4 regions of the Nonomuraea sp. NPDC052265 genome follow, and region 3 is predicted to be linked to each of the others. Evidence: riboswitches for the same ligand, from Rfam matches in the RefSeq annotation. Region 3 holds a riboswitch; each other region holds the start of a gene.
The links. A riboswitch is a leader RNA that binds a small molecule or an ion and turns the genes downstream of it on or off. The one in region 3 is predicted to bind cyclic di-AMP.
Positions count from the first base shown of each region.

Region 1 (5,490 bases), on a different contig from region 3:
CGAGGGCACGGTGCTCGGATGGGACGCCGCGGGGGTCGTCGTCCAGGCCGCGGCCGACGGTTCGGGGCCCGCCGCGGGCACGCCCGTGGTCACGCTGGGCCCGGGTGGCGGCTGGGCCGAGCTGCGGGCCGTCCCGGCCGACTCGATCGGGGTGGTGCCGCAGGGCGCGGACCCCGGCGCGATCAGCACGATCCCGGTCGCCGGCGCCACCGCGCTGCGCGCGCTCGACCGCCTCGGGCCGATCCTGGGCCGGCGTGTCCTGGTCACCGGCGCGACGGGCGGCGTCGGCCGGTACGCCGTGCAGCTCGCCCGGCTCGGCGGCGCGTACGTGATCGCCGCCACCGGCGACCCGGACCGGCACGGCGACGGGCTGCGCGCCCTCGGCGCGGACGAGGTCGTCGCCGGCCCCGCCGAGAGCGGCGGACGGCTCGACGGCGTCCTGGACGTGCTCGGCGGCGTCCCGCTGGTCGAGGCGTTCGACCAGCTCTGCGAGGGCGGCACGCTGGTCGCCGTCGGCCACTCCACCGGCGAGGGAGAGAGCTTCCCGTTCGGCGCGCTGTTCGGCGGAGCCGACCGCCATGACCGCTCGCTCGTGACGTTCCACCTGCTCTACTGCCAGGGCCTGCACCGCGATCTGACCTGGCTGGCCGGGCAGGTCGCGGCCGGTACGCTGAGCCCCGAGATCACCTGGCGCGGCGGCTGGGACGACGCCACCGAGGCGGTTACCGCCCTCCTTGAACGCCGCGTGCACGGCAAGGCGGTGCTCGACCTGGCGTGAGAACGGTCTCACATGACGGGCCCCTTCCCGTCCGCGGGACTGCGTTGATCGCGGTACGCGGCCAGCGGCGCGGTCGCGAGGAGGCGGGTGCGGAAGGGGTGGTCTTCGAGGGCCTGGAGGGCGGAGGTGAGGAGGTCGGCCAGGGGGATGGGGAGTTCGGCGTCCAGGGTGGCGATGGCGAGGGTGGTGGCCTGCCATTCGGCCTCGATGAGGGGGAGCGCGTCGCGGCAACGTCCGGTGAGGTGGACGATGCGTTGGCGGGCGTCGGCGGGACCCGGGTGGAGGTCGAGGAAGCCGGCGCGGCGCATCTGGGTGACGGTCTGGCTGGCGGCGGAGTGGGTGACGCCGATGGCGGTGGCCAGGTCGCGGATGGTCATGGGGCCGGTCTCGACCAGGGCGCGGACGACGGGTGAGTAGCGGGGGCGATAGTCGGGGAGCCCGAGGTCGGCGTACAGCTGGGCGATCGCGCCGTCGGTGCGCTCCTGGAAGGCCCGCATCAGGGTGCCGAGACTCTGGATCACGCAGATATATTAGCGCTTATGTATTCTTCGATCGAGCCCCATGAGCAGGGCATGCTGGACGTGGGTGACGGAAACCTCGTCTACTGGGAGGTCAGCGGAAATCCGGACGGCAAGCCGGCGCTGATCGTGCACGGCGGGCCGGGCGGGGGCGCGTCGCCGGGGTGGCGGCGGTATCACGACCCCGAGGCGTACCGGATCGTCGTCTTCCATCAGCGTGGCTGCGGGAAGAGCACGCCTGACGCCGGGGAACCGGGAACCGACCTGTCGGTCAACACCACGGCGCACCTCGTCGCCGACATGGAGCGGCTGCGGGAGCATCTCGGGATCGAGCGGTGGCAGCTCGTGGGGGCGTCCTGGGGGTCGACGCTGTCGCTGGCCTACGCCGAGCGGCATCCGGAGCGGGTGAGCGAGGTGATCCTGTTCGCGGTCACGGCCGGGCGGGACTGGGAGATCGAGTGGATCACGCGGGACGTCGGGCGGATCTTCCCCCACGAGTGGGCGCGGTTCCGCGACTTCCTGCCGGAGGAGGATCGGGGCGGGAACCTGGCGGCGGGGTACGCGAAGGCGCTGGCCGACCCTGAGCGGCGGGAGCGGGCGGCGATCGAGTGGTGTGCGTGGGAGGACACGCATGTGAGCCTTGACCCGCAGTTCCAGCCAAGTCCGAAATTTCAGGATCCGGTGTTTCGGATGACCTTCGCTCGGCTGGTGACGCATTACTGGGGGAACGGGTGCTTCCTTGGGGGGAGGGACCTCGTTCGGGAGGCCGCCGCGCGCCTGGCGGGGGTGCCCGGGGTGCTCATCCACGGGAAGTTCGATGTCAGCGGGCCCCTGGAGACGGCCTGGGAGCTGCACCAGGCCTGGCCCGGGAGTGAGCTGCACGTGGTGGGGGAGGGGCACGGCGGTCTGGAGATGATCGACTTGCTGACCGCCGCGACGGACAGGTTCCGGAACTGACCCCGAACGCAGAAATACGGGCGCAGGAAGCCGGTTCCGTCCTGAACACCTCCTCGCGTCAGATGCGACGTGCTCACCTCTGACGCGAGGTCCCGTCCGGCGGACCCCGGAACCGGCTTCTAGTTCATCGAGATGTGCACGTGGTCGTAGTGGTTCTCGGTGACGCTGCCGCGGTCGGACATCGCGCGCCAGCCCGAGCCCTGGTTGATGCGCTGCTTCCAGATCACGTACTTGACGCCGAGCTTGGCCTTGTTCTTCAGCGCCCAGGCGGCCAGGCGGTCGCCGAGGGCGTTGTTGGCGGCGCCCGGCATGGTGCCCCCCGTACTCATCATGAAGTCGCAGGCCCGGCCGAGCGGGTGCTCGCCGCTGGAGCCGGACCGGAAGCAGCCCACCTCGTACGGCAGCGAGAAGTTCTTCTGCACCTGCGCGCGCATCAGCCGGGTGCGCGGCGTGATGTTGTCCGAGCCGGACGGCAGTTCGGGCGCCCAGCTCCCGTCGGACTTCTTGCCCGGACCGAACGGCACGAGGTCCTGGAGCTTCTTCTTGATGTCGTCGATGACGTCCTGGGCGTCGTCGCGCTGCTCGGCCACCTCCGCCGTGCCCGCCTTGAGCTCGGCCGCGAGCGCGGCGGCGGCCGCGGCGGCCTTCTTCTGGTCGTCGCGGGCCCTGGCCACGCTGTCGACGACCGCCTGCTGCTCGGCGGTGAGCTGTTCGAGCATGGCCGCGCCGTTGCCGTCCGGGGTCAGCATGAAGCCCGGCAGGGAGGCGTCGCCGCTCTGGTAGCGCATCCGGGCGATCTCGGCGACCCGCTGCTCGGCCGTGGCCACCGCCTGCTCGGCGGTGGTGAGCCGCTGCTGTGCCGCGGTGGCGGCCTGCTGGGCCTTGGCCAGCTCGACCCGCTTGAGGTTGTACGTCTCGATGAGCTTGTCCACCTTGCCGTTGAGCTGCTTGAGCTGGGCCCGCAGCTCGGCCTCGGACGGCTTGGGCGCGGCCGAGGCGGCGGCCGGATGGACGAGCAGGGCGGTGGCGGCGATGAGACCGATGGCAAGACTCGCGGGGGACGAAGCCGCCACGTGGTTGTTCCTCTCCCTCTGCCGGCCGGGTTAGCTGACGGGTTCGGGCACGGGAGCAGTCCCTACCACTTGCGCGGATTCACCCCGGATGCGATGGGTCCCCGGCTCCCGGGCAACACGCCCGGGATTAGGCGTACAGCGACCGTTATGGCCGATGTGTAACGGGATATTAGTGGTAGATCACGAGTCATGCGACTTTAAGGAGAAATCAATTAGTGATCGATTCGTGATCGCAGCATGCGTGCCGCCTCCTCCGGCAGCACGTCGTTGACGAAGGCGCCCATGGCCGACTCCGAGCCCGCCAGGTACTTCAGCTTCCCGGGCGCCCGCCTGATGCTGAACAGCTCCAGGTGCAGGTAGGCCAGCTCGCGGCCGTACCGCACCGGCGCCTGGTGCCAGGCCGAGATGTACGGCATCGCCACCCCGAACAGCGCGTCCAGCGCCCGCAGCACCGAGGTGTACAGCGGCGCGAACGCGGCCCGCTCCTCCTCCGACAGCGCCGCCAGGTCGGGCACCTGCCGGTGCGGATACACGTGCACCTCGAACGGCCAGCGCGCGGCGGCCGGCACGAACGCCGTCCACAGCTTGTTGGAGGCCACCACCCGCGTGCCGGCGGCCCGCTCGGCGGCCAGCACGTCGGCGAACAGGTTGCCGCCCGGGTGCCGGGAGGCGGCTCCGAGCTGGAGCTTCGTGCGCGGGGTCACGTAGGGGTAGGCGTAGATCTGCCCGTGCGGGTGCGGGAGCGTGATGCCGATCTCCTCGCCCCTGTTCTCGAAGCAGAACACCTGCTCGACGCCCTCCATGCCGGACAGCTCGGCCGTGCGGTCGGCCCACGCCTCCATGACCAGCCTGACCTGGGCGTTGGAGAGCTTGGAGAAGGAGGAGGAGTGGTCGGAGGTGAAGCACACCACCTCACACCGCCCGACCCCCGGACGTACATCACTCAATCCGCCGACGTCACCGTAAGTCCCAAAATTTCCGGAGAAAGAGGGGAAGCGGTTCTCGAACACCACCACGTCATAGTCGTGAGCCGGGATCTCCGACGCCCGCGTGTCGGACGACGGGCACAACGGGCACTCGTCGGCCGGCGGCAGGAACGTACGCGTCTGCCGATGACCGGCGATCGCGATCCACTCCTCGGTCAGCGGGTCGTAGCGCAGCTCGGAGGCCACCGGCCGAGGGTCGAGCGGACGCCGGTCGATCGCGCTCCGGTCGGCGTCGTCGCGCCGGTCGAAGTAGATCAGCTCTCGGCCGTCTGCCAGGTGGGTGATGGTGCGCTTCAAGGCGTGCCCTCCGCGATGATCAGTTCTCCGGCCCGTTCGGCCAGCTCGGTGCGTGCTTCCTCGGGCAACCCCGCGTCGCTGATGACCACGTCGGCCTCCGTCAGCTCGGCGATCGTGCTGATGCCGACCGTGTTCCACTTGGTGTGGTCGGCGGGGACCACCAGCCGGTGCGCCGCGGCCACCAGCTCCCTGTCGGTCTCGGACTCCAGCAGGTTCGGCGTGGTGAACCCGGCGCGCAGGCTCATGCCGTGCACCCCGAGGAAGAGCGTGTCCACGTGCAGCCGGCGGATCGCCGCCACCGCCACGGGGCCGACGAGCGCGTCGGAGGGCGTGCGCACGCCGCCGGTCAGCACGACCGTGCGGTCGGCGCGCGGGTTGCGGTGGAAGACCTCGGCGACGGGGATCGAGTTGGTGATCACGGTCAGCTCGGGGACGGCGACCAGATGGTGGGCCAGCGCCCACGTGGTGGTGCCGGCGGAGAGCGCCACGGCGGTTCCCGGCCGTACGAAGGTGGCCGCGTGCCGCGCGATGGCCTCCTTCTCCTGCTGCTGGCGGGCGGACTTGGCGGTGAAGCCAGGCTCCTCGGTCGAGCCGGGGCCGAGGGCCGTCGCGCCGCCGTGGACCTTCTCCAGCAGCCCGCGTTCGGCCAGCACCTCAAGGTCGCGGCGTATCGTCATGTCGGAGACGCCGAGCTCGCGCACGAGGTCGGCCACCCGGACGCCGCCGCTGCTGCGTACGCGTTCCAGGATCGTCTGCTGACGCTGCTGTGCGAGCACGCCCACCCCTTCCAACAGATTCCACCAAATTATGACACGAGTTTGTTGAGGAATGTTAGGTCACGGCGTATCGCTTGTGTTGACTACCGGGCAGGGGAGACCTTG
Region 1 is NZ_JBIUBJ010000022.1:13,645-19,134, reverse strand. Features, by position in the region: gene ACIHAD_RS40090 (zinc-binding dehydrogenase) at 1-778, shown strand, start outside; gene ACIHAD_RS40085 (MarR family winged helix-turn-helix transcriptional regulator) at 787-1,299, opposite strand; gene pip (prolyl aminopeptidase) at 1,318-2,253, shown strand; gene ACIHAD_RS40075 (coiled-coil domain-containing protein) at 2,373-3,326, opposite strand; cyclic di-AMP (ydaO/yuaA leader) riboswitch at 3,332-3,470, opposite strand; gene galT (galactose-1-phosphate uridylyltransferase) at 3,539-4,609, opposite strand; gene ACIHAD_RS40065 (DeoR/GlpR family DNA-binding transcription regulator) at 4,606-5,385, opposite strand.
Region 1: it holds a riboswitch for cyclic di-AMP, as region 3 does, so the genes downstream of both, ACIHAD_RS40075 (coiled-coil domain-containing protein) here and ACIHAD_RS22940 (CHAP domain-containing protein) in region 3, are expected to answer to the same signal.

Region 2 (5,490 bases), on a different contig from region 3:
CTGGGCCTCCTGGCCGTAGCCGGGCTGGGTGTACTGCTGGCCCGAGGACTGCGGCTGCTGGCCGTAGCCCTGCTGCTGGCCGTAGCCCTGCTGCTGGCCATATCCCTGCTGCTGGCCGTACTGGGGCTGCTGGCCGGAGCCCTGCTGCTGACCGTACTGCTGCGGTTGCTGACCATATTGGGGTTGCTGGCCATAGCCCTGTTGCTGCTGCTGGCCATATGGGGGCTGGCCGTAGGCGTCGTCCGCCCGGTAGCCGACCACAGTCACGTCCGGGTCGGGTTCACCGGGGCGACGGCCCTGGTGCTGCCCGTACTCGGGGTTCTCGCCGGATTCGTCCTGTGGATACGGCGGCTGTCCGGTGCTCACCGTGTCACCTCGCTTCGAGTGCGCATGTGGCACGTGTCAGGACACATGCCTGTGCTGCCCAACGTATCGACATAGGTATCAACAATCACCTTTCCAAGTGGTCAAGGTCCGCGTCACCCGATGTCAGATGCAGCAGCATGCGGGTGTTGCCAAGGGTGTTCGGTTTGACGTGCTCCAGATCAAGGAACTCCGCCACACCCTCGTCGTACGAGGCCAGCAACTCGGCGTAGACCTCGGGTGAGACCGGTGTGCCCTGGATGGGGCGGAAACCGTGCCTCGCGAAGAAGTCGACCTCAAAAGTCAGACAGAATACACGCCGCAGCCCCAGATCCTTCGCCTGCCGGACGAGTGCCGAGACGATCCGATGCCCGACCCCCGTTCCCCGGCACGCGGGATCGACCGCCACCGTACGGACCTCGGCGAGGTCCTCCCAGAGCACGTGGAGCGCGCCGCAGCCGACGACCTCCCCGCTCCGCTCGGCCACCCAGAACTCCTGGACGTCCTCGTACAGCGTGACCGTGGCCTTCTCCAGGAGCCGCGGCCCCGCGCCCGCGTAGGTGTCCACGAGACGCCTGATCGCGCGCACGTCGGGCGTGCGGGCACGCCTGACCACGACCGCGGTCTCGGGGACTGCCACTTCGGCCACCTGCTCCATGGCTCTCCAGGGTACAGATCTCATTACGGCTCAGCCCTAAATCCCACGTCTCGGGCATCTCATCACATGCCGTGGTCAGATGAACACGCACTGACTTGGAGCCTTCCTCCAGCCCTCAGCCCCCCAAATGCTGGACAAAAGGTGCAGAAGCCCGCTTCCGTACGGCTACCCACGAGATCACCTTGTGACCCTTCAGTTGTGAAACCTCTACAGACTCGGCAGTTCCGGTTGAGCGTGAACCCGGAGTGCATTAGTGTCCAGCGACGATGTTCTCCGCGTAATGCGCGCGGAAAGACACGCCCAATTCCCGCGAGGGAAGCCGGGGAACCACCGGTGGCGAGCACCTCGCGCCACCACTCGGGGTGAATCCGATCATCTCGGTAGGGCTGCTCCGGCCCGAACCCGTCAGCTAACCCGGCCGGCGTCGATGAGAGGAGCTTGGTTGGTGAAGCGGACGCTCGACCGCGGAGGGAAGTCGGGAGGCAGGCACGCCCGCCCCCGGGAACAGGCCGGGCGCTCACGGCGCCTCGGCGTCATCGGCGCCGCCGTCGCCGCGATCCTGTTCGCCGTCCCCGTCGGTTCCGCCGCCGCCGACCCGAAACCGTCGCTCTCCGACCTGGCCGACCAGGTCGAGAAGATGCACGAAGAGATCGAGACGCTGACCGAGGAGTACAACGGGCAGCGCGAACGGCTGAAGGCCGCGCAGAAGGCCAACGACGCCGCCCAGAAGATCCTGGCCACCAGCGAGTCCGACCTGGCCGCCAAGCGCGCCAGGGCCACGTTGCTGGCCCAGAACGCCTACATCACCGGCGGCCTGGACAAGGCCCTGGTCTTCGCCCAGTCCGACGACCCCGAGACCTTCCTCGACCGGGCCGCGACCACGTACGCGCTCGAACAGCAGCAGGGCGAGGAGGTCAACCAGCTCGCCAAGGCCATGGAGGCCGCCGAGCGGGCCAGGGCCGGCGCCAAGACCCGCATCGCCGAGGTCCAGAAGCTCGTCAGCGATCTGGAGGGCAGGCGCTCGAAGATCACCAAGCTGGTCACCAAGGTCGAGAGCAACCTCTACCGGCGGGCCGTCGGCGAGGCCGGCCGGCCCGGCACCCGCGCCGTACGCGTCAACCTGCCGGTCATCGGCGACGGCAAGGCCGCCCAGGCCGCCAAGTGGGCCCTCACCCAGCAGCTCAAGCCGTACGTGTGGGGCGCGGAAGGGCCGCGCTCCTACGACTGCTCCGGCCTGGTGATGGCCGCCTACCAGCGCGTGGGCATCTCGCTCCCCCACTACACCGGCGACCAGTGGACGGCCGGCACGCACGTCGACCGCGACGAGCTCCGCCCCGGCGACCTGGTCTTCTTCTACAGCGACCTGCACCACGTCGGCATCTACATCGGCGGCGGCATGATGGTCCACGCCCCGCAGACGGGCGACGTCGTGCGGATCGCCTCGATCGACAGGCGGCCGTTCGCCGGCGGCGTGCGCATCGCGGACTGATCGGCGAACCACTTCGGACCGCGCGCCGCTAGATGAGCTGGCGGCGCGCCGCCCAGGCCACGGCCTCGATCGCCGTGGCCACGCCTATGCGGTCGCAGATGCCTCGCAGTCTCCGGCGCACGGTCCGTCCGCTGATATCCAGCCGTCTGCCGACCCGGTCGACGGTCACTCCTCTGGCCAGCTCAGCCAGTAACGCCAAATCCGCGTGGCTCAGCTCAACGCCTTCAGTGAGCACATCCACCGGGAGCCCTCCCCCCAACAGCAGAACTTGGACCTTTCAGTCGAAGCAAAGCCGCTCGTCTCGGTGAAGGTAAACGCATCGTGGAAAGGTCGTCAAGCATGACAATCGGCGCCCTTGACCAGTGCTATTGACATGATCACTTATATGTGACGTACTCCGCATATGTCGGCACGCCATGACCCGCTATGAACGGTCCAAACGATCAATTCGGCGGCCCGGTCCCGCCGCCGATGAGCGCCACCGACCTGCTGGGTTTTGATCCCTCGGATCCGCAATTTGTGCGCGATCCGTACGTCCGATATCGCGAGCTGCGGGCGGCCGGGCCGATCTTCAGAACGCGCGGCGGGCTGCTCGTCGTGACCACGTACGAGCTGTGCGCGGCAGTGCTGCGCGACCCGGGGTTCGGTCACGGAACGTCCGCACCCGTGGCGGAAGAGGCAGGTCAGCCCGGCAGGTCGTTCCTGCTCATGGACCCGCCCGATCACACCCGGTTGCGTGGCCTCGTCAGCCGCGCGTTCACGCCGCGCATGGTGGAACGGCTCAGGCCGCGGGTCGAGGAGATCACCGCCGGACTGGTCGCGCGGCTGCCGGAGGAGGCGGAGCTGATTTCCGGCTTCGCCCACCCGCTGCCGGTGATGGTGATCAGCGAGATGCTCGGGGTGCCCCCGGAGGACCACGAGCGCTTCCGCGGATGGAGCGAGGCCCTTGCCCGCGGACTTGACCCGATGCTGACAGATGCCCTCATGTCGGAAACGGAGCGTTCCAGGAACGAGTTCCGCGACTACTTCCGCCGCCTGATCGCCCTGCGGCGCGACCGTCCCGGCGAGGACCTCCTGAGCGCCCTCGCGCACGTCGAGGAGCTGACCGAGGCCGAACTGCTGGCGACCTGCGTGCTGCTGCTCGTGGCCGGGCACGAGACCACCGTCAACCTCATCGCCAACGGCGTGCTGAATCTGCTGCGGCACGACCTGCTGCACCGAGCCGCCGAGCGGCCGAGGGAGGTGGTCGAGGAGGTGCTGCGCTTCGATCCGCCGGTCCAGCTCACCTCCAGGTTCGCGCTGGAGGACAGGGAGCTGGGCGGGACGCCGGTGCCCGCCGGCTCGGCCGTGCTCGTGCCCATCGGCGCGGCCAATCGCGATCCGGCCGCGTTCGCCGATCCCGACCGGTTCGACCCCGGCCGCGAGCCCGGCCGGCATCTCGCCTTCGGGCTCGGCCTGCACTTCTGCCTGGGGGCGACGCTGGCCAGGATGGAGGGCGAGATCGCGCTGTCCGCGCTGGCCGCGGCGGCGCCGAAGATGGAGGCCGCCGATCCGGAGCCTCCGTACAAGGAGAACGTGGTGCTGCGCGGGCTGGCCCGGCTGCCGGTGCGGCTCAGGCGGTAGCGTCGTAGCGTTCCCTGGCGGCCTCGACGTCCTCGATGTTCTCCTCGGCCCAGGTCTTGATGGCGGCCACCAGCGGCATCAGGCTCTCGCCCAGCGGGGTGAGCGTGTAGTCGACCCGCACCGGCACCTGCGGCGTGACCCGGCGCGCCACCAGGCCGTCGCGCTCCAGGCCGCGCAGGGTCTGGGTGAGCATCTTCTGGCTGACCCCCGCGATGTGCCTGGCCAGGTCGCTGTAGCGGCGCTCGCCGCGGGCCAGCGCGCTGAGCACCAGCGTGACCCATTTGTCGCTGAGCCGGTCGAGCAGCTTGCGGGAGGGGCATTCGGCGAAGTAGGCGTCGAAGGCCAGCCTGGCCTGGTCGCGCCGCTGCGCCGCCGTCGTGGTCGCCATCGTGTCACTCCTCGCCGAACCTTACGCACTTCCAGGTGCCTACTTACTGAAAGAGAGTAGCTCTTCCTAGGGTCGAGGGCATGACGAACATGCGCGCACTCATCGGCGGCTCCGGCGCTCCCCTGCTGGTGTCCGCGCCGTTGCCCGAGGCGGGGCCCGGCCAGGTACGGGTCAAGGTGGCGGCGGCCGGGGTCAACCCCTTCGACCTGGCCGTGGCGGCCGGGGCCCTGGCCTCGTACGGGCTGGCCAGGAAGCTGGACTCGTACGGGATCGGCTTCGACGCGGCGGGGACCGTGGACCAGGTGGGCCCCGGGACCTCCTTCACCGTGGGAGAGCAGGTCGTGGGGCTCAGCGCGCGGCTGGAGCTGCCGTACAAGGCGCAGGCCGAGTACGTCGTGCTGGACGCCCCGGCGGTGGCCCGCGCCCCGCGGAACGTGAGCCCCGTGCACGCCTCCACGCTGCCGCTGAACGGGCTCACCGCCTGGCAGGCGCTCTACCGTGCCGGCGTCGGCCCGGGCGGCACGCTGCTGGTCACGGGGGCGGCGGGGGCCGTCGGCGGCTACCTGGTCGAGCTGGCCGCCGTACGCGGGGTCAGGGTGGTGGCCGCCGCCGGCGCCGCGGACGAGGAGCTGGTACGCGGCTTCGGGGCGGAATGGTTCGTCCCCCGCGAGGAGGACCTGGCCGAGGCCGTACGGGCACGGGTCCCCGGTGGCGTGGACGCCGTCGTGGACGCGGCCGTGCTGGGCCTGCCCGCGCTCGACGCCGTACGGGACGGCGGGACCTTCGTGGCGCTCACGTCGGGGGCCGCGCCGGTGGCGCTGCGCGGGACGGACGTGGCCACCGTCCTCTTCCGCTCGGACGCCGGGCAACTCGCGGAGCTGGTACGCCTGGTCGAGGCCGGACGGCTGACGTTGCGGGTGGCCGGGACGTACCCGCTGGAGAAGGCCGCCGACGCCCACGCCCGCCTGG
Region 2 is NZ_JBIUBJ010000017.1:47,157-52,646, reverse strand. Features, by position in the region: gene ACIHAD_RS36255 (RDD family protein) at 1-366, opposite strand, end outside; gene ACIHAD_RS36250 (amino-acid N-acetyltransferase) at 452-1,021, opposite strand; cyclic di-AMP (ydaO/yuaA leader) riboswitch at 1,309-1,460, shown strand; gene ACIHAD_RS36245 (NlpC/P60 family protein) at 1,467-2,510, shown strand; gene ACIHAD_RS36240 (LuxR C-terminal-related transcriptional regulator) at 2,539-2,751, opposite strand; gene ACIHAD_RS36235 (cytochrome P450) at 2,937-4,133, shown strand; gene ACIHAD_RS36230 (winged helix-turn-helix transcriptional regulator) at 4,123-4,521, opposite strand; gene ACIHAD_RS36225 (NADP-dependent oxidoreductase) at 4,602-5,490, shown strand, end outside.
Region 2: it holds a riboswitch for cyclic di-AMP, as region 3 does, so the genes downstream of both, ACIHAD_RS36245 (NlpC/P60 family protein) here and ACIHAD_RS22940 (CHAP domain-containing protein) in region 3, are expected to answer to the same signal.

Region 3 (5,490 bases):
GAACCGCCATGTCAGACCTCCTACGATCGGCCCCTCGACCTTACCCCGGTGATCTCCGCGCGGGTGTCACCTGCCGGGGGCGGCGCCAGGTGGTACCAGCCGTCGCGGGACATGGCGGCCGGGGTGTGCCCACAGGCCAGGGCGAGGGCCATGACCTCGCGGACCGCGCCGCGCCATCGGGCGGCCGGGGCCGGGGTCCGCGCGGCGGACGGTCAGGGATCCGGCACCACAGCGAGCCGCCGGAACGTGCCGCGTAGGGCCGTCCGCCGGTGCCTTCGGCGGGTTCGACCGGTCACCGGCCATTCGACGGTCAGGTGGTCGGTCTCGTCGCCGCCGTGGACCGGGGCCGTGGGTCACCGGACGCCGAGGACGTCCACGCCGTGCTCGGACAGCGGGCGGGAGCCGAGGACGCGACGCTCGTCCTCCCTGATGGGGACGTCGTTGATGCTGGCCTCCCGCCTGCGCATCAGGCCGGACCCGTCGAACTCCCACTGCTCGTTGCCGTAGCTGCGCCACCACTGGCCGGCGGCGTCGCGGGACTCGTACTGGAAGCGGACGGCGATGCGGTCGCCGGTGAACGCCCAGAGCTCCTTGCGCAGGGCGTAGTCCAGCTCGCGGGCCCACTTGCGGCGCAGGAACGCGGCGATCTCGGCGCGGCCGGTGACGAACTCGCCGCGGTTGCGCCACACGGAGTCCTCGGTGTACGCGAGCGCGACGCGGTCGGGGTCGCGGGTGTTCCAGGCGTCCTCGGCGGCCTGGACCTTGATCCGGGCGGTCTCCTCGGTGAACGGCGGAACAGGCGGGCGTGTCATGCGATGTCCTCTCATACCGAGAGAACGGGCGTTCTCCCGAAGGTGTGCGCTAGCCTAGAGAACGAGCGTTCTCCGCCGCAAGCACCTGGAGGGGTGTCATGGATCACGAGCAGCGGCTGCTGGACGCCGCGGGCGACCTGTTCTACCGCCGCGGCGTGCAGGCGGTCGGCATGGACGAGATCCGGGCCGCGTCCGGGGTCTCGCTGAAGCGGCTCTACCAGTGCTTCCCGTCGAAGGAGGCGCTGGTCGTGGCCTATCTGCGGCGGCGCGACGAGCGCTGGACGTCCTCGCTCACCACGTACGTGGCCGACGCCGGCGACCGCATCCCGGCGGTCTTCGAGTGGCTGGAACGCTGGTTCGCCGAGGACGACTTCCGCGGCTGCGGATTCGCCAACGCCTTCGCCGAACTGGGCGCCGGTTCGGCCGCCGTCCGTACGGCGGTGCGCGAGCACAAGGAGCGCCTGCGCGCCTACCTGCGCTCGCTCGCCGAGAAGGCGGGCGCCGGGGATCCCGGCCTGCTCGCCGAGCAGTTGCTCACCCTGATCGACGGCGCCACCGTGACCGCGATGATCTCCGAGGACACGGGCGCGGCCCGCTCGGCCGCCCACGCCGCCGCCACCCTGGTCGACCGGCACACACACGAAAGAGCGCACCCCCCGCAGGGAGTGCGCTCTTCGCGAGAGGGAGATCAGGCGGCGTACGACGGGTAGCCGTAGCCGACGACCTGGGAGGTCGGGCGGACGCGCTCCTCGACCTTGCCGTTGCCGGTGTTGCCCTCGATCGTGGAGATCGTGCCGTCGCCGTTGTCCTTGACGACGAACCCGACGTGCTGGATGCCGCTCAGGCTCTTGCTGCCGCTCCAGGAGAAGAACACCACGGCTCCGGGCTTGGCCTCGGCGCCCCAGCGGCCGTTGGCGGCGAACCACTTGGCGTGGGAGACGGTGTAGGCGTCCCAGCCGACCTGCGGGCGGGCGCCGGTCTGCTCACCGACCCAGGAGACGAACATCGAGCACCAGGGGGCGTTCAGGTACATGGCCCGGTTGCCGCCGTCACGCGCGGCGGTCTCGGCGGCGCGCTGCGAGTCGGCGTACCACTTCTGGAACTTGGTGCCGCCGCCGTTGGCGTCCTCGGAGGTGCCGACCTGGGCGCGGGCGGCGGCCAGGACCTGGGCGGCGGTGACGTTCACCTTGCCCTTGGCGCTCTCGCCGGCGGCGTTCTTGTAGCCGACGGTGGCGACCTGCGGCTGGGCGACGTCCGACCGAGCGACGTTCGGCTGGGCGACGGCCACACCGGCGACCTTGGCGGTCTGGGCGGCGGTGTGGGCGGTGGCGTGGGTGGCGTCGGCGTTCACTGCCGCGTGCGTGCCGAGCACGCCGACGACGGCGGTCGCGCCGATGGCGATCTTGGCGAGGTCGAGCTTGCAGGCACGGTGAAGACGGTGCTTGGCCATGAGGGATTACTCCTTGTGCTTCCGTGCCGCTTGCCGGGTTAGCTGACGGGTTCGGGCGGGAAGCTGCCCTACGGCACCGTGGTGCCGATTCACCCCAATGGACGCATGGGTCCCCGGTTCCGCGCACAGGCGGATTCAGCGGTCTATGGTCAGGCAAAGGGCTGACGCATCGTCTTCCCGGGCCCAGGAAAGGGCCTGAAGGTATATGTGCGACGCCCGGACGCGGTGTATCCGCATCGACTCTGTACAACACGGGTCCCGCCAGGGTAATTCCCTGGCAATGACATCCCTACCTGGGACGACTCCCCGTTCGGCTGTGTACAACCAAGCTACCCGGTGAGTAATTCCCAGGCAAATGGAAGCCATTGTTTCGACGGTGCGTAGGAGAAACGCTACGCACCGCGAAGAAACGTTTCAGGCCACGTGCGCCTTTATCGCCACGCTCGTGAGGGCCAGCAACAATTCCAGATCGGGCTCGGCGTCGACCTGCACGGCGACCCAGGCGCGGTCGCGGCAGGCGTGGACCTGGTCGCACGCCCGCAGATGGGGCTCCAGGCGGCCGATGGCGGGGGCGGTGAGCCGTACGTGGATCTCGTCCCGGCCCGCCAGGCGCAGGATCTCGGTTCCGTGTACGGCGAAGGCGATCTGTCGCCCGGTGCCGCTGACGTTCAGCGACGGCCAGGACCGTAACTCCGCGACCGCGCGGACCACGTACGGCCCGCGTCGCGTGGGCGTCCGCCGCCAGGCGGAGATTCCTGCCACGCTCCAATGCTGGGCCACGACTCAGCCCGCCGTCAGCCCCCGTTCCTGAACCGTTATCCCCTCGTGAACGGGCGCGCCCCGGGTCTGACCGGCACGATTACGGACGCCTGACCGATACGTATTGACGCTCCACCAGGCAGCGGTTACCGTCGATTCATAACTTAAAGGAAACTTTCCTAATAGTTTCTCCAGAAGTCTCCCATCCCACTCCCCACACACCCCCCAAACGGATGTCGGAGCGACATGAAACACACCATCCTGAGCAAGGTCCTGGCAGGAGTGGCGGCACTGGCCCTGCCCCTGACCGCGGCCGTGGCCGCCCCACCGATCGCCTCCGCCGGCACGGTGGCCTTCGCGGCGGCCTGGGCCCCGTGGACCGCCTACACGGCGGGCACGGTCGTCACCTACAACGGCGTTGACTACGTCTGCGTCCAGGCGCACACCTCCCAGCCCGGCTGGGAGCCGCCGAACGTGGCGGCGCTGTGGAAGGTCTCCGGCGGCGGCGGCGACACCACCGCGCCGTCGGTGCCGGGCAACCTGCGCTCGACCGGCGTCACGAACACGAGCGTGGCCCTGGCCTGGGACGCCTCCACCGACAACGTGGCCGTCACCGGCTACGAGGTCTACCGCGGCGGCACCCTCGTCACCACCGTCACGGGCACCACGTACAACGACACGGGCCTGACCGCCGGCACGGCCTACAGCTACACCGTGCGCGCGCGTGACGCGGCCGGCAACCGCTCGGCCAACAGCAACCAGATCAGCGCGACCACCACGGGCGGCGGTGGCGGCGACGACAAGACCCCGCCCTCGGTGCCCGGCAACCTGCGCTCGACCGGCGTCAGCAACAACAGCGTCTCGCTGGCCTGGAACGCCTCCACCGACAACGTGGCCGTCACCGGCTACGAGGTCTACCGCGGCGGCACCCTCGTCACCACCGTCACGGGCACCTCGCACACCGACACCGGCCTCAGCGCCAACACCGCCTACAGCTACACCGTGCGCGCGCGTGACGCCGCCGGCAACCGCTCGTCCGACAGCAACCAGATCACCGCGACCACCACGGGCGGCGGCGGTGGCGGCGGCAACAAGGTGCTGGGCTACTTCGTCCAGTGGGGCGTCTACCAGCGCGGCTACCACGTCAAGAACATCGACACCAGCGGCTCGGCGGCCAAGCTGACCCACATCAACTACGCGTTCGGCAACGTGCAGAACGGGCAGTGCACGATCGGCGACAGCTACGCCGACTACGACCGCTTCTACCAGGCGGGCGAGAGCGTGGACGGCGTCGCCGACACCTGGGACAACGGCGCGCTGCGCGGCAGCTTCAACCAGTTGCGCAAGCTCAAGAAGAAGTACCCCAACCTGAAGGTGCTCTTCTCCTTCGGCGGCTGGACCTGGTCCGGCGGCTTCGGCCAGGCGGCGCAGAACCCGACGGCCTTCGCCGACTCCTGCTACAAGCTGGTGGAGGACCCCCGCTGGGCCGACGTCTTCGACGGCATCGACATCGACTGGGAGTACCCGAACGCCTGCGGCCTGACCTGTGACACCAGCGGCGCGGCGGCGTTCAAGAACGTCATGTCGGCGCTGCGCTCGCGCTTCGGCGCGAACAACCTGGTCACCGCGGCCATCACCGCCGACGGCAACGACGGCGGCAAGATCGACGCGGCCGACTACGGCGGCGCCGCCCAGTACGTCGACTGGTACAACGTCATGACGTACGACTTCTTCGGCGGCTGGGACGCGCAGGGCCCGACCGCCCCGCACTCGCCGCTCACCACCTGGGACAAGATCCCGATCCCCGGCTTCTACACCGACAACGCCATCCAGAAGCTCAAGAGCAAGGGCGTCCCGGCGAGCAAGCTGCTGCTCGGCATCGGCTTCTACGGCCGCGGCTGGACCGGCGTGACCCAGGCCGCGCCCGGCGGCACGGCGACGGGCCCGGCGCCCGGCACGTACGAGCAGGGCATCGAGGACTACAAGGTCATCAAGACCCGCTGCCCGTCCACCGGCACGGTCGCGGGCACGGCCTACGCCTACTGCGGCAACCAGTGGTGGAGCTACGACACGCCGAGCACGATCGGCGGCAAGATGAGCTACTCGAAGAACCAGGGCCTCGGCGGCGCGTTCTTCTGGGAGCTCAGCGGTGACACCACCAACGCCGAACTCCTCACGGCCATGAAGAACGGCCTGGGATAAGTTCGCACGTCAGGGCCGGTCCCGGGTTTCGGGGCCGGCCCTTCGCCGTGTCCGGCGCGCCGCAGGACCGAACGTGGACGCCTTGGGAGAAGCTGGTCACCGGGGGTGAACGACGATTCTCTGGGGTGGCGGGCTCAGGCGGCCCTTCTTCACGACGCCGGTGTTCGTGGTCGGCCTGATCGGGATCACGGTGCTGGTGGTCGGGCTGGACCGGTTCACCGGCGGGGGCGCGGAGCTCGTGCCGGTGCTGATCTTCCTGCCGGCGAT
Region 3 is NZ_JBIUBJ010000007.1:226,692-232,181, reverse strand. Features, by position in the region: gene ACIHAD_RS22955 (Tm-1-like ATP-binding domain-containing protein) at 1-10, opposite strand, end outside; gene ACIHAD_RS22950 (DUF1348 family protein) at 354-812, opposite strand; gene ACIHAD_RS22945 (TetR/AcrR family transcriptional regulator) at 911-1,522, shown strand; gene ACIHAD_RS22940 (CHAP domain-containing protein) at 1,501-2,262, opposite strand; cyclic di-AMP (ydaO/yuaA leader) riboswitch at 2,276-2,413, opposite strand; gene ACIHAD_RS22935 (luciferase family protein) at 2,677-3,024, opposite strand; gene ACIHAD_RS22930 (glycosyl hydrolase family 18 protein) at 3,268-5,223, shown strand; gene ACIHAD_RS22925 (PP2C family protein-serine/threonine phosphatase) at 5,384-5,490, shown strand, end outside.

Region 4 (5,490 bases), on a different contig from region 3:
ACCAGCGAGGCCAGGGTCATCAGGCCCATGAGCACGCCGACCGCGCGCGGGTCGGCGACCGAGGCGATCCCCGTACGCCGCCGCAGCGGGCCGACCAGCAGGAACAGGCCGATCGCCCCGAACCCGGCCAGCAGGCCGCCGAGCAGCGTGCCGTCGAGCACGTCGGCGTGCTTGGCGTGACCCAGCTCGTGCGCGACCACCAGCTCGACCTCCGACTCCGGGGCCTTGAGCAGCGTGTCGTAGACGACGATCCGGCGCGTGGCCCCGAAGCCCGACACGTACGCGTTGAGCGCCGTGGTGCGCCGCGAGGCGTCGGCGACCAGCACGTCCTTGACCGGGACGCCGTCCCGCTCGGCCATGGCCAGCAGCTCCGACCGCAACGAGCCCTGCGGCATGGAGGTGAAGTCGTTGAACAGCGGCTCGAACACCACCGGGTAGACGTACGACACGCCCAGGGTGAGCGCGAACGCGCCCACGGCGGCCGGGATCCACCACTGGCGCACCTTGCGCGCCAGCGCCACCAGGGCGAGCAGCATGACGGCCAGCAGCAGCACGCTGATGCCGGTGTTCTTGAGCCGGTCGGCGGTCCAGCCCGCCCAGTCCTGGGTGGACAGGCCGTAGTCGCGCAGGATCGTCTCGAACCACATGCCGAGCGGCCACCGCAGCGCCTCGGTGATCGCGGTGAGCACCACCACGCCGAGCACCACCCGCACCCACCACGGGCCCCTGAGCACCCCCAGCACCTTCGCCGCGAACGGCGTCAGGACCAGCAGCCCGGCGAACAGGACCGTGATGCCGAGCGAGATGTAGCCGGGCAGGGTGGTGGCCGCGTCGAACGCCTGCGCCCTGGCGATCTGGGCGGCGCTGAAGTCGCGGGCGGGGTCGGGGGTGACGGCCGGCGCGGCGGCGGCCAGGACCCGCCAGGGGGTGGTGAACGCGGCCACGGCCAGGATCACGCCCCCGACCAGGGCCAGGGCGGCCCCGGCGGCGCGCCTGGAGCGGGACTCGGCGCGTTGCCGTTCTCGTGCGATGAGGTGCTCCGCCGTTCCTACCAGGTTGCCGGTTCCGGGATGGGGGTCGGCGTTGTCGGAATGGGCGGCGGCGCCGTCTGCTTGGCCCTGTCCGCGCTTCTCGCCCTTGCCGCCTTTACCGGCCTTGCCCTTACCGCGGCCTTTGCCGCCCTTCCTGGGGACGTCCCTGATCTCGGGGAGGCCGTTCGTGCTCTCGGCGGGGTCGTTCGTGATCTCGGCGGGGTCGTTCGTGATTGTGGATGGCTCCTCGGCATTCTTCGCCTGGCCGTCCGCGCCTTTGGTGGCCCTCTTCGGGCGCTGGGCGTCGTCGGCCGGGGGGCCGGCGTGCTTGGCGTGGGGGCGGTCGTCGGGGGTGGAGGGATGGGGGTGGCGGGGGTCCTCGGTGTCGGGGTCGGCGTCCGCGTCGGGGCGGACGTCCGGACGGGCGTCGGGGGCGTCCGGGTCGTCCGGGTCGTCGGGGTGCCCCGAGTGTTCGGGGGGCTCGACGGTCCCTTCCGGCCCGGCGCCGGAGGGTCCAGTGCTGGAGGACCCGGCGCCGGAGGACCCGGCGCCGGGAGGTTCGTCGTTGCCGGAGGGGGGCGGGGGGCCGTCGTCGCCGGGGCGCCTGCCTTCGCCGCCCCTGATGGCCACACCCCCACCGTGCCCGGTCTCGACCGCCGTGCCGGGCTCGTCGGCCCCTCTGGCGACCGCTCCTGCGGGCTCGTCCCCCTCCCGGGGCGGGTCGTTCCGCTCGCTCATCTGCCTCCCCTTCACGCGAGCTGCTCTCGTACGTACTCGCGCCACCGTGCCGCCAGTGTCTCGGCGGTGAGCCCCACGGAGGCGAGCGCCTGATCGACGCCGGCCACGCGGGCATCACGGTAGAGCCGTACCAGGGTCCCGTCACCGAACCGGTCTGCGAGGAAGCGACACGCCATCCAGGCCTCCTGGTACGCCCGCGCGAGCCGTCCGGGATCGGCGGCCGTAGGGGCGAAAGCCGCAGGTCCGGGCAACTCGCTCGGCAGCCTGCCGGCCCGTACTTCGGCGGCGAGCTCGGCGGCGGCCGTCCTGATGGGGAGCCCGGCGTCGCGGTAGGCCACGTAGTCGGCGAATCCCTCGTAGAGCCAGACGGGCAGCCGGTCGGTGCCCGCGGCGACGTGGGTGAGTTCATGGGTGAGGACGACGTCACGTCCGGTGGGGGTGAGCCGCGCGAAGGAGCCGGGCACGACGATCACCCTGGCGCCGTCGGCCACCGCGGCCAGCCCGTCCAGCGGGCCCGTGCCCGCCAGCGTGGCCGCCTCGGCGTCGGTGTCCGGTACGACGACCACCGCGCGTACCGGCCGGCCGAGCACCTCGGACACCCGCCGTCCGGCGAGGTCGGCGCGGCGGGCGAGATCGGCGAGCACGCCGGGCTCGGCGCGATGCCCCACGACCACGGACCGTCCGCCGCGGGCCACCTGACCGCCGTCGCCCCACGACCCCCGCGCCCCGGCGGGCAGGACGGTGTCGGGCGGCGCGTCGGCGACCACGAGAACCGCCGCCAGCAGCAGGACGGGCAGGAGCAGACGCGGACCGCGGAGGAACGGACGCACCTGCGAGGACACGGCCCGATGCTAGTCGGCCCGGAGGCCCTCACGACCCCTTCACCAGGGCCGGGCATGCGCCGCCTTCACAAGGCCGGACCTGTTCATGACGCCGGACATGTTCCCGACGCCGGACATGTTCCCGAGGCGGACATGTTCCCGAGGCCGGACATGCGACAGGCCCCGGCCCGGACCGGGGAGGGTCCGGGCGGGGCCTGTTGTCACGCGCCGGGACGCACCGCGCCGACGAACGACGACTTCCGCCATCCGCCCAGTTTGTCGATGCGCACCCGTTCGCCGGTCCTCGGCGAATGGATCATCTTGCCGTGGCCGACGTACATGCCGACGTGGCCCAGCCCGTTGAAGAACACCAGGTCGCCCGGCTTGAGATGGCGCCAGGAGACCTTGTGCCTGATGCGGGCGAACTGGCTGCTCGCCACGCGCGGGAGTCGCACCCCGGCCTTCTTCCAGGCGTACTGGACGAGTCCGGAGCAGTCGAACGAACCAGGACCCGTGGCCCCGTACCGGTACGGGTCGCCGATCTGGTGCTTGGCGACGACGACGGCCCTGCGGGCCTTCGACGTCTGCCGAGCGGCTCTCGCCGCCTTCGCCGACCTGGCGCTCTTCGCCGACTTGGCCGACTTGGCAGTGGCCGCCTTGGCGGTGCTGGACACCGCGGTGAGCCTGACGGCCGATTCGCTAACCGTCTGCGCCCCGGCCGGCACGGCATGGAGGACCGCACCTCCGGCCGTCACGGTCATCGTGAGTGCGACGCCCCTCAGGGCAAGACGGGACAGACGGGGGTTGTGCAGAGAGGTAGACAGGATTTCTCCTTGTGTCTTCCACGAACGCCTACCGGGTTAGCTGACGGATTCGGGCCTGGAAGTCGCCCTACAGCGCGCTAAGCGCTGATTCACCCCTGATCCCGGGGGATGACGGGATCTTTGGGTCCCCGGCTCCGTGCCTCCTGGCTGCACGGACTCGGCAGGTCGCCACCCGATCGATGTGTCTCAATGGGGATATCGGCGGCGACCGACGGATTTTTATCTTGTCCACATCGGGGGTTCCGATGTCGGGTCGCGGCTCGCATGGCTTGCTGACCGCGACGCCAGAAACTACGCCGAAGGGTCAAGATTTGGCAAAAGGGGAGTCAGGTTGTAAAGATCAGATAAAGGTGGAAGTAAGGAGCGAAACCCCTGCTGGAGCGGAGGGCGTCGTTACCTGAATGTGACCCTTCTCACACTTCCCGCCACACCCGGTTGTCAGGACCCTTTCACCCCTTTCGTCCCCTTCATCCCCCCACCCTGACAACGCCCGAACACGACCGGACAGCGACTGCGGACGACCGACTTCCGGACATGCCGCCCCCGCTCCCGAAAGCAGCCGGGCTCGACATGGCTCCCACGCGAGAGGAACAAGGTCGGCCGCTTGGGGCGGCGTACAAGGCGCTCCGACCCCCGTGGCCGAGGACGCGGACGGAGCGGGCTGGGAGGCGACGGCGGGTCCTCGACACGGGTGATGGCGGAGAGGCGCGAGGCTGTGGACAGCCGGTCTGAGGCTCGGGCCTGGGCGGCGGGGAGAGTGGAGGCGAGGCCAGGCGGCCCGGGACAGGGCGGCATGGGAGTGGGCCGCTATGGGGAGTGGCTCCCGTGCGGCCGGACGGCAGGGGACGCGCTGAGGACACCCGTACGGCCCGTTGTGGCTCTCATTTCCACCCTGACGGCCAGGAGGGCGGACGGTGGGCCGGGTGCTGGAACGGGAGCCTGGACGTGCCTCGGGGTGCTCGACTTGGGCCGGAGGTGGGGACCGTCCTACTGCGGCCGTCGCACTGGCCATCCTGCTGGGGCCGCCCCACTGGGGTTGGTAGTGGGGCGGGATTCACAAGGGTGGGGAGGGGCGTCAGGGGCGGATGGCGCCGACGAGGGAGCGGCCGTAGTCGGCGAGGCGGACGACCTTGACGACGTCGCCCGTCTGCGGCGCATGCACGATCTTGCCCCCGCCCGCGTAGATGCTGACGTGCCCGAGCCCCTCGCTGAAGATCAGGTCCCCCGGCTGGAGGTTCTTGATGTCCACCTTGCGGCCGGCGCCCCAGGCCCACTGCTGCCACGTCGTACGCGGCAACGAGACGCCGGCCGCACGCCAGGCGGCCTGGGTCAGTCCTGAGCAGTCGTAGCCACGTGGGCCCGTGCCGCCGTAGATGTACGGCTTGCCGACCTGGGCGAAGGCGAAGCGCAGGACGGCGGCCGCGCTGCCCGAGGCGGGCCCGGTGTACTTGATGCCGGTGCTGTTGGGGTTGCCCGGGTTGTACGCCCCCAGCTTGTCCAGGAGCTTCTTCTGCTGGCCGACCAGCTTCAGGACCTCGGCGCGCTCCTTCTGGACGGCGTCCCGCTCCTTGTCGGCGTCCGCGAGGGCGGCCTCGGCGTTGTCGCGCTCGGCCTTGAGCCCCTTGTTCTCGCGGTCGAAGGCGGCCAGCTTCTCCAGCCGCTCGCGCGAGAGCTGCCCTGCCATGGCCAGCCCGGCCAGCAGGTTCTCGGGGGCGTCGGCGCCGACCATGCCGGGCAGCGACGCGACGTCCCCGCCCATCTTGTACGAGTCCACCGCCACCCTGATGATCTCGGCCCGCAGGTCGGCGACCGTCTGCAGCTTCTGCTTGTAGCGGTCGTTCAGCCTGGTGTAGGCGCTCTTGGCCTTCTTGTACTCCTCGGTCGCCGTGTTGTACCGGTCGACGACCTTGTCGGCCTTGTCGTTGAGCTTCTCCAGCTTGGCCTTGGCCTGCTTGAGAGTGGGCTTGGGATCAGCGAGCGCCGCACCCATCGGGACCGTCATCAGTCCGATCGCGAGACCCGCGGCCACCGTCACCCGGCCAAACCTCACAGCGTCGCCTCCCAGGGATTACACCT
Region 4 is NZ_JBIUBJ010000003.1:182,577-188,066, reverse strand. Features, by position in the region: gene ACIHAD_RS10330 (M48 family metallopeptidase) at 1-1,769, opposite strand, end outside; gene ACIHAD_RS10325 (hypothetical protein) at 1,781-2,611, opposite strand; gene ACIHAD_RS10320 (C40 family peptidase) at 2,812-3,264, opposite strand; cyclic di-AMP (ydaO/yuaA leader) riboswitch at 3,425-3,587, opposite strand; gene ACIHAD_RS10315 (NlpC/P60 family protein) at 4,490-5,416, opposite strand.
Region 4: it holds a riboswitch for cyclic di-AMP, as region 3 does, so the genes downstream of both, ACIHAD_RS10320 (C40 family peptidase) here and ACIHAD_RS22940 (CHAP domain-containing protein) in region 3, are expected to answer to the same signal.